DNA from 2 places in the Gemmatimonas aurantiaca T-27 genome. Region 2 is predicted to be linked to the other one. Evidence: riboswitches for the same ligand, from Rfam matches in the RefSeq annotation. Region 2 holds a riboswitch; the other holds the start of a gene.

Region 1 (4,597 bases), 1.5 Mb from region 2:
GGGCGGAGGCTGCGCGCATCACAGCACACGCTGGCTCGAGGGACGCCGCAACAACCACACAAAACACGGCACACCCACCAGCGCCGTCACCACGCCAATCGGTAACTCGTTGGCTCCAGCCACCGTGCGCGCGGCTGTGTCGGCCGCGACGAGAAACACGGCACCTGCCAATGCCGCCGTGGGCAGCAGACCTTGATTGTCGCCACCCCACAACAAACGCAAGGCATGCGGTACCACGAGGCCGACAAAGCCGATCGTGCCGCTCATCGCGACCGATACTGCCGTGAGCAGTGTGGCGGTGGCAAACGCGATCCACTTCACGCGCTCCACTTCTGCGCCCAGATAGGCCGCCGTGGACTCACCGATTGCGAGCAAGTTGAGTGAGCGGGCCAACCACAGCAGCACCAGAAACGCCGGGAACACGGTCACCGCCAGCACCGACACCGAGCGCCATGACGCACCCGAATGACTGCCCATCATCCAATAGATAGCGGTGCGCACCGACTGATCATCGGCGAACGTCAGCACCAACCAGATGCAGGCCACCAGAAACGATCCCACCACCACGCCCGCCAGCAACAGCACGCGCGTATCGAGACGCTGGCCAACGGAGTACGCGATGCGAAACACCAGGAACATCGCCAGCAGCGCGCCCACAAACGCCGCCGTGGGCAGCGCCCAGATGTAGCGCAGCGAATAGCCGCCCACGACACTGAGCACGGCGCCAAACGCGGCGCCACTCGACACACCCAGCACATACGGCTCGGCCAGTGGATTGCGTAGCAGCGCCTGATAGGTCGTACCACTCAACGCCAGTGCCGCACCCACCAAGGCGGCCTGAAACGCCCGCGGCAAGCGCAGCTCGTGCAGGATGTTCACGTACGTCGGGTCCCCTTCGCCCAACACGGCCTGAATCACCTGCGCGCTCGTGAGCTGGACGGCGCCGAGACGCAGGGCCAGCAGAAGCGTGAAGGCCAGCAGGGCCGCCAGCAGCGGAATGCGCCAGGCGAGGGAAGACAACCGCATCAGTTCTTCACCGCCGAATCACGCGATGGCGCTCGGTCGGGAATGGAATCCGGTTCCGCCACCGGCGACGGGAATTGCGGATGCATCGCACTGCGCAGCACTTCGGCCGCGAGCCCGATGTTGGGGCTCGGACGGCTGAGCAGGTCGGCCGGTACGGCCACTACACGTCCTTCGCGGATGGCCCGCAGGTTGCGCCACCCCTGCATGACCTTGAGGCGCGAAAGGGCCTGGGCCTTGAACTCCCCTACCGGCACCACCACCACATCCGGGTCGCGACGCACGATTTCTTCCATCGTGACGTTCGGCCAGTTCGTGGCGGCGTCGTCGAAAATCGAACGGCCGCCGGCGAGCGTGATCAGTTGCCCGATGAAGGTCTTTGGTCCTGCGGTCATCGGTGGATCGTTGAACACGACGTACATGACCGTCGGCACCTTGAGCGTCTGCACAGAACTGCGCACGGCTTCGAGTTGTGCACGCAGTGCGGTGGACACACGCTGCGCATCAGGGGTGTGACCAGTCAGCGCGCCGAGATTGGCGAGGCCGCGGAACACATCGGTGGTGTCCTGCGTGCGCAGCATGAAGATCGGGATGCCCAGCGCGGTGAGCCGCTCGCGGAATTGCTGGCGTTTGTCGGATTCCCACGACACCACCAGCTCCGGCTTGAGCGAAACGATCATCTCGATGCTCGGATCGACACTGCCGCCAACCAGTGGCAGGTGCTGCACCTCCGGCGCCACGTCGTAGCGCGTGCGCGCGATCAACTGTTCCGCGGCACCGAGCGCCAGTAGCGTTTCGGTGGCACTGGGAATGAGCGAAACCACCCGACGGGCCGGTTGTGCCAGCGTGACGGTACGGCCCGCATCATCGATCACCGTGACCGGTGCGGTGCTCGCGGCGGAGATCGCCGTTGAATCAGCAGCCGCGGCCGCGGCCTGTTGCGCGGTCTTGTCGCAGGCGACCAGCACGCATGCCGCACAGCCCATGGCCATAATGCCACGCCAGGTTGCACGAACGCGCAGAGATGTGTCGGAGCGCCTGCCTGAAAACACAAAACCCGTCCAGTCTCGGTGATCGAGAGGGACGGGGGCGGCAGACATCTATCGACGCACAATAAGGTGCATCAGACCGACGCGGACGGCCCCGCAGTCCTCCCTCGAGGATTTGCAGCGGGAACGAACGGCCGGTTTCCTGGCTCGAGGCGGTCGGCTTCTCCCTTCCCGGTGCATGCACCAGTGGGTGTTGCGCAGAAGTCGCTGCTAGCTGTCGTGTCCAAAGACACGGCAGAGCCTCATACAGTGGCGGGGCCGCGCCGGCATTGCACCGGCTTCCAACAAAGGCCCGTTCGTGACGATCGATTGTGAACTACTGAGATGTGCACGTTAGCGGCATCCCGATTCGGAACGCAAGCCCGTGGCATCTTGCGCGGTGGGTGACCACCGAAGATGCTGCGGGCATGACGGGAACACACGCGGCCAGGACGCAGGACATGCGGCAGGACACACATCACGAAGATGCTCACGGCAATGGACGTGAGTCTGCGGCGCCACTTGGCCTCGTGCTCATGGTGCAGGGCACTTCGTCCCACGCCGGCAAGACCACGGTGGTTGCGGCGCTGTGCCGGTGGTTCGCCAATGCCGGCTATCGGGTGGCGCCATACAAGGCGCAGAACATGTCGAACAACGCCGCGGTGACAGCCGATGGTCGCGAGGTGGGTCGCGCACAGGCCATGCAGGCGGTTGCCGCGCGTGTACCCGTGACGGTCGACATGAATCCGGTGCTGCTCAAGCCACAGAGCGATCGCACGTCCCAGGTGGTGGTACTGGGCGAACCATGGATCACGGCGGATGCCGTGGACTACTATGGCCGCAAGCAACACTTGTGGCCCATTGTCACGGACGCCCTCGATCGACTGCGCGCCGCGTTCGATGTGGTGGTGATCGAAGGTGCCGGAAGTCCCGCCGAGATCAACCTGGCGCAGTACGATATCGTGAACATGCGGGTGGCCCGTCATGCCAATGCGCCGGTGCTGTTGGTGGGTGACATCGAACGTGGCGGCGTGTTTGCCTCGTTGTACGGCACACATGCGTTGCTGCAACCCGAAGAACGCGCGCTGATCAAGGCGTTCGTGATCAACAAATTCCGTGGCGATCCTTCACTGCTCGACCCGGGATTTGCGATGCTGGAAGAGCGCACGGGGGTGCCCACGATCGGTGTGCTGCCGTGGCTCGATCTCCGCGATATTCCCGAGGAAGACGCCCTCGAATGGCGCTCGGCGACCGATCATGGAAACCCCGATGCCCCGCCGGCGGTGCTCGATATCGCCGTCATGCGCCTGCCGCGCGTGGCGAATCTCGATGAGTTTCAGCCGCTCATCAACGAGCCCGGGGTGCGTGTGCGATTTGTGGGTGATGCCGATTCCTTCGGTGCACCCGACCTGGTCATTGTGCCCGGTACCAAGTCCACGCTCGGGGATCTCGCCTGGTTGCGCGAGCGATCACTCGATGCCTGCATCCTGGCACATCGGGCGGAAGGTGGTGCGGTGCTCGGGATCTGCGGTGGTTTGCAGATGTTGGGGGAGCGCATCGTGGACGAACACGGCGTGGAACAGGTGGGTGAAGCCGAGGGTCTCGGACTCTTGCCACTTGTGACCCACTTCGAAGCGCGAAAGATCACCCGCCGTGTGAAGGCGCAGGTGATCGGAGCGCAGACACTGTTCGGTGCTGATCTGCGTGCGGCCGCGCCCTTCGACGCCTATGAAATTCACATGGGGCGCAGCACCTCCACAGAGCGTGGGCAGGCACCGTTGTTTGCGCTGGAGAGTGCACAGGGCCGCTCCCACGACGGATCATGTTCCAGCGATGGCTTGGTGGTGGGGACCTACCTGCACGGCGCGCTCGAGCATGCGCCGTTGCGTCGCGCGATGCTCACCCAGCTCGCTGCGCGAAAGGGGGTCGAGTTGCCGGCATCCGGCGCCGCCACATCGGTCGACGATGCCCTCGATCGTCTGGCCACGGTGGTGTGCAGCAATCTCGATATGGATGCGGTGTTCGACATGATGGGTCTGCGCGGCACGACAACATGAGTGCCGACACCACCAACATGAGTGGCGGGTCGGTGCGCCTGCTGCTCGGCGGCGTACGGGCCGGCAAGAGTGGACGAGCCGTGGCGCTGGCCGAAGCGCAGAGCGATGCGGCGCTGTTTTTTGTGGCCACTGCGCAGGCGTTCGACGATGAGATGCAACAGCGCATCGCCAATCACCAGGCCGAGCGTAGTGCCCGGTGGCGCACGATCGAAGCGCCCGTGTCGATCGTGCCGGCCATCGATGAGGCGTTGTCCGCGCCGCATCTGTTTGCCCGGCGCGTCGTGGTCATCGACTGTCTCACGCTGTGGGTCAGCAATCTGCTGCTCGCACGGGCCGACGACGAACTGCGTGACGCCGAGCCGTACGTGGCTCGCGAGGTTGCAGCATTGGTGACCTGCATGCAGCACCACGCCGATGTGCAGTGGGTCGTAGTGAGCAATGAGGTGGGGCTGGGCATTGTGCCGCACACACTGTTGGGACGTGCCTATC
Region 2 (4,597 bases):
GGCCGCGCCGAAGTGACGGTGGATGAAGCGTCGGGCATGTTTGCCGGCTTCACAGCGGGTGAGAAGACTACGGTGTGGATGAGCCACGGCGATCATGTGGAGCAGGTGCCGCCGGGCTACGTGGCTACGGCACACAGCGGCAACACCTGCGCCGGGTTCCGTCACAAGACCAAGCCCATTCATGCCGTGCAGTTCCACGCCGAGGTACATCACTCGGCGCGTGGCGCGGAGATCATCGAGAACTTCCTGTTCGATATCTGTCACTGCGCGCCCGATTGGACACCTGGTCATTTCATCGACCTCGAAGTGGCCAAGATCCGTGAGATGGTCGGTGACCGTCAGGTGATCTGCGGCCTGTCCGGCGGCGTGGATTCGAGCGTGGCAGCGGCACTGGTACACAAGGCCATCGGTGATCAGCTCACCTGCATCTTCGTGGACACCGGTCTGCTGCGCCTGCATGAACGCGAGCAGGTGGAACGCACGATGCGTGCCCACCTGGGCATCAAGCTCATCACGGTGCGCGCCGAGGACCGCTTCCTGAACGGGCTGGCTGGCGAAGGCGACCCGGAGAAGAAGCGCAAAATCATCGGGCACACGTTCATCGACGTGTTCGAGGATGCATCGGCCGAGGCCGGGAAGAACGCCGAGTTCCTGGTGCAGGGCACACTGTATCCCGACGTGATCGAGTCGGTGAGTGCCAAGGGTGGTCCGTCGGCGACCATCAAGACGCACCACAACGTGGGTGGCCTCAAGCCGGACATGAAGTTCAAGCTCATCGAACCACTGCGCGAACTGTTCAAGGACGAAGTGCGCAATGTGGGCCGCGAGCTGGGTCTGCCCGAAGAGATGGTGGGTCGCCACCCGTTCCCGGGGCCTGGTCTCGCCATTCGTGTGCTGGGTGAAGTCACGCCGCATGCGCTCGATGTGCTGCGCCGCTCCGATGCGATCTATCTCGAAGAGATTCGTGCAGCGGGTTTGTATCCCGACATCTGGCAGGCGTTTGCGGTGTTCCTGCCGGTCAAGTCCGTGGGGGTGATGGGCGACGGGCGCACCTACGAAAACGTGGTGGCACTGCGTGCGGTGACCAGCACCGATGGCATGACGGCGGACTGGTATCCGTTCCCGTATGAAGTGCTCGGACGCATTTCGAATCGCATCATCAACGAAGTCGATGGTGTGAATCGGGTGGTGTATGACATCAGCTCGAAGCCGCCGGCGACGATCGAGTGGGAGTAGGCTCCGTCGCGGTTCGCTGAACGCGTGGACGCGGTATGGCTGAGCGGCCTGGGCCGGTAACGGTTCGGGCCGCTCGTCAATCCGGTAAAAAACCTGCTTGCTTTCGCGAACCGGAGCCGCAATAATCAGCCAGCGTTTGGTTCCCCGGATTATTCCGATCCGGGGTGAAAAGGGAATCCGGTGCGGCGCATTTGTGTGCCTATTCCGGGGCTGCCCCCGCAACTGTAAGCGGTGAGCACCTGTCGATCACGGTCACTGGCATAGGACGCCGGGAAGGCCAGACAGGGGCGTCGACCCGCGAGCCAGGAGACCTGCCAGCGCGCGATTTCACGTCCTCGGGCGGGGTGCCCCGGGTGATCGTCGGTCACGCGATGCGCGCCCTGTGCCGCTCGTACCTGACCCGATCCCTGCCTCCCCTCGTCCAGCACTCACGGGGGTTTCGATGGCAATCTCGCACGGTGTCAGTGAGACGCGTTTCGGCGCGTATTCCGCGGGCAATGGGTCCCGTCCTGCCGACCTGACCTTCCAGGTCATCCGCCGCAACCGCACCCTGTCGCCCTTCGATCCATCGAAGATCGCGGTGGCCATGACCAAGGCCTTCGTGGCCGTTGAAGGGTCCAGCGCCGCAACCTCGGCGCGTGTGCGCGACATTGTCGAACGACGGTGTGTCAGCGTGGTGGAGGCACTGACCCGCCATGCCGATGCGCAGCGCGCCTTGCACATCGAAGAGATCCAGGACCAGGTCGAACTGGCCCTGATGCGCGGTGGTCACCACAAGGTGGCTCGCGCCTACGTGCTCTATCGCGAAGAACGCGCTCGGCTGCGGCGTGAGTCCGGCGCGGAAGAAACCACACCCGGCGTTGCCACGAGCACGGTGCGGTTCCGCACGGCCACCGGCGAACTGCGCACCATCGACCAGGGCCACCTCGGTCTCGTCATCGACGATGCGTGTGATGGCCTCGACGGTGTGTCTGCCGTGTCGGTGCTCGACGAGACGCTGCGCAACATCTACGACGGCATCACGGCCGACGAGCTGTCGCTGGCGCCCATTCTGGCTGCCCGCACGCTCGTGGAGACAGAGCCGAACTACGCCTACGTGAGCGCGCGCCTCTTGCTCGAGCGCCTGCGCGCCGAGGTGTTGAGCGGCATTCATGGGCAAGAGGTAGAAGCGCGTCCGGCAGATATGACGCGGCACTATGTCGACTACTTCCCGTTGTTCGTGGCCCGTGGCATCGACACGGGCCTGCTCGATCCGGAGCTCGCGCGCTTCGACCTGCATCGTCTCGCGTCGGCGTTGCGCCCCGAGCGAGACCTCGCGTTCCGATACCTCGGCCTGCAGACGCTGTACGATCGCTACCTGCTGCACAACGACGGTGTGCGCCTCGAGTTGCCACAGACGTTCTTCATGCGGGTGGCCATGGGACTGGCCCTGCGCGAAGTGGACCGCGAAGCGCGCGCGATCGAGTTCTACGAGCTGCTGTCGTCGTTCGATTTCATGTGCTCCACGCCAACCCTGTTCAACTCGGGCACTCCGCGGGCGCAGCTCTCGTCGTGTTTCCTCACCACGGTGCCCGACGACCTGGACGGCATCTTCAAGAGTGTGAAGGACAACGCGCTACTGGCCAAGTACTCCGGCGGTCTGGGCAACGACTGGAGCCGCGTGCGTGGCCTGGGCTCGTACATCCGGGGCACCAATGGACGCTCGCAGGGTGTGGTGCCGTTCCTCAAGGTGGCCAACGATACCGCGGTGGCCGTCAATCAGGGTGGTAAGCGCAAGGGTGCGGTGTGTGCCTACCTCGAGACGTGGCACATCGACATCGAGGACTTCCTCGACCTGCGCAAGAACACGGGTGATGATCGGCGTCGCACCCACGATATGAACACGGCGAACTGGATTCCCGACCTGTTCATGCAGCGGGTGGAAGAAGACGGCGATTGGACGCTGTTCTCTCCCGATGAAGTGCCGGACCTGCACGACCTGTACGGCCGGGCGTTTGCCGAACGCTATGTGCAGCACGAAATCCGTGCCGAGCGTGGCGAGGTGACGGTGCACAAGCGCGTGAAGGCAGTGGACCTGTGGCGCCGGATGCTCACCATGTTGTTCGAGACCGGTCACCCGTGGATCACGTTCAAGGATCCGTGCAACCTGCGCTCGCCGCAGCAGCACACGGGCGTGATTCACTCGTCGAACCTGTGCACCGAAATCACACTCAACACCTCGGACTCCGAAGTGGCGGTGTGCAACCTCGGCTCGGTGAATCTGGCCAACCATATCAGTGGTGGTGGCATCGATCGCGCGCGGCTGGCCAACACGGTGCGTACCGCCGTGCGCATGCTCGACAATGTCATCGACATCAACTTCTACACCATCCCGGAAGCACGTCGTTCGAACCTGCGGCATCGGCCCGTCGGTCTCGGGATCATGGGCTTCCAGGACGCGTTGCACATGCTGCGCGTGCCCTATGCCTCGGAAGCAGCCATCCGCTTTGCCGATGAGAGCATGGAGTTCCTGAGCTACGAGGCTATTGCGGCGTCGTCGGATCTCGCAGTGGAGCGGGGCAGCTACGGCTCGTTCAACGGTTCGCTGTGGCAGCGCGGCATCCTGCCGATCGATTCGCTGGCACTGCTCGATGCCTCCCGCGAAGGTCGGCTCGAGTGTGATCGTTCGTCGCGCCTCGACTGGAGCAGCCTGCGGGAACGTGTGCAGACGCAGGGCATCCGCAATTCGAATCTGCTGGCCATTGCCCCGACGGCGACCATCTCCAACATCTGCGGTGTGTCGCAGTCCATCGAGCCGTCGTATCGCAATCTGTTCGTGAAGTCGAACATGTCCGGCGAGTTCACCGAGGTGAACGAATACTTGGTGCAGGACCTCAAGAGCCGCGGTCTGTGGGACGAGGTGATGGTCGGTGACCTCAAGTACTTCGATGGCAGCCTGGGTCCGATCGATCGTGTGCCGGAAGATCTCAAGCAACTGTACATGACAGCCTTCGAAGTGGATTGTGCATGGCTCATCGAAGCCGCCGCACGCCGCCAGAAGTGGATCGATCAGGCGCAGTCGCTCAACCTGTACGTGGCGCGGCCGAACGGCCGTCAACTGGACACGTTGTACCGGCTGGCGTGGCGTCGTGGGCTCAAGACCACCTACTATCTCCGCTCGCAGGCGGCCACGCACGTGGAGAAGAGCACGCTCACGCGCACCGACGGCAAGCTCAATGCGGTTGCCGTGGCAGCGGCGCAGACGGTGAGCGCCATCGAAGCCGTGACGGCGCCCGCATGCTCCATCGACAATCCGGATTGCGAGGCCTGCCAGTGATCGACGCCACCACGGACTCCACCACGGACTCCACCACACATGACG

What was found. A riboswitch is a leader RNA that binds a small molecule or an ion and turns the genes downstream of it on or off. The one in region 2 is predicted to bind cobalamin.
Region 1: linked by a shared signal. The riboswitch ahead of GAU_RS02530 (ABC transporter substrate-binding protein) and the one ahead of GAU_RS08965 (ribonucleoside-diphosphate reductase subunit alpha) in region 2 are both predicted to bind cobalamin.

What each region holds. Positions count from the first base shown of each region.
Region 1 covers NC_012489.1:569,140-573,736, forward strand. Annotated here, with positions in the region: gene GAU_RS02520 (ABC transporter ATP-binding protein) at 1-19, opposite strand, end outside; gene GAU_RS02525 (FecCD family ABC transporter permease) at 19-1,026, opposite strand; gene GAU_RS02530 (ABC transporter substrate-binding protein) at 1,026-2,015, opposite strand; cobalamin riboswitch at 2,188-2,397, opposite strand; gene GAU_RS02535 (cobyric acid synthase) at 2,456-4,108, shown strand; gene cobU (bifunctional adenosylcobinamide kinase/adenosylcobinamide-phosphate guanylyltransferase) at 4,105-4,597, shown strand, end outside.
Region 2 covers NC_012489.1:2,073,829-2,078,425, reverse strand. Annotated here, with positions in the region: gene guaA (glutamine-hydrolyzing GMP synthase) at 1-1,236, shown strand, start outside; cobalamin riboswitch at 1,356-1,569, shown strand; gene GAU_RS08965 (ribonucleoside-diphosphate reductase subunit alpha) at 1,679-4,552, shown strand; gene GAU_RS08960 (ribonucleotide-diphosphate reductase subunit beta) at 4,513-4,597, shown strand, end outside.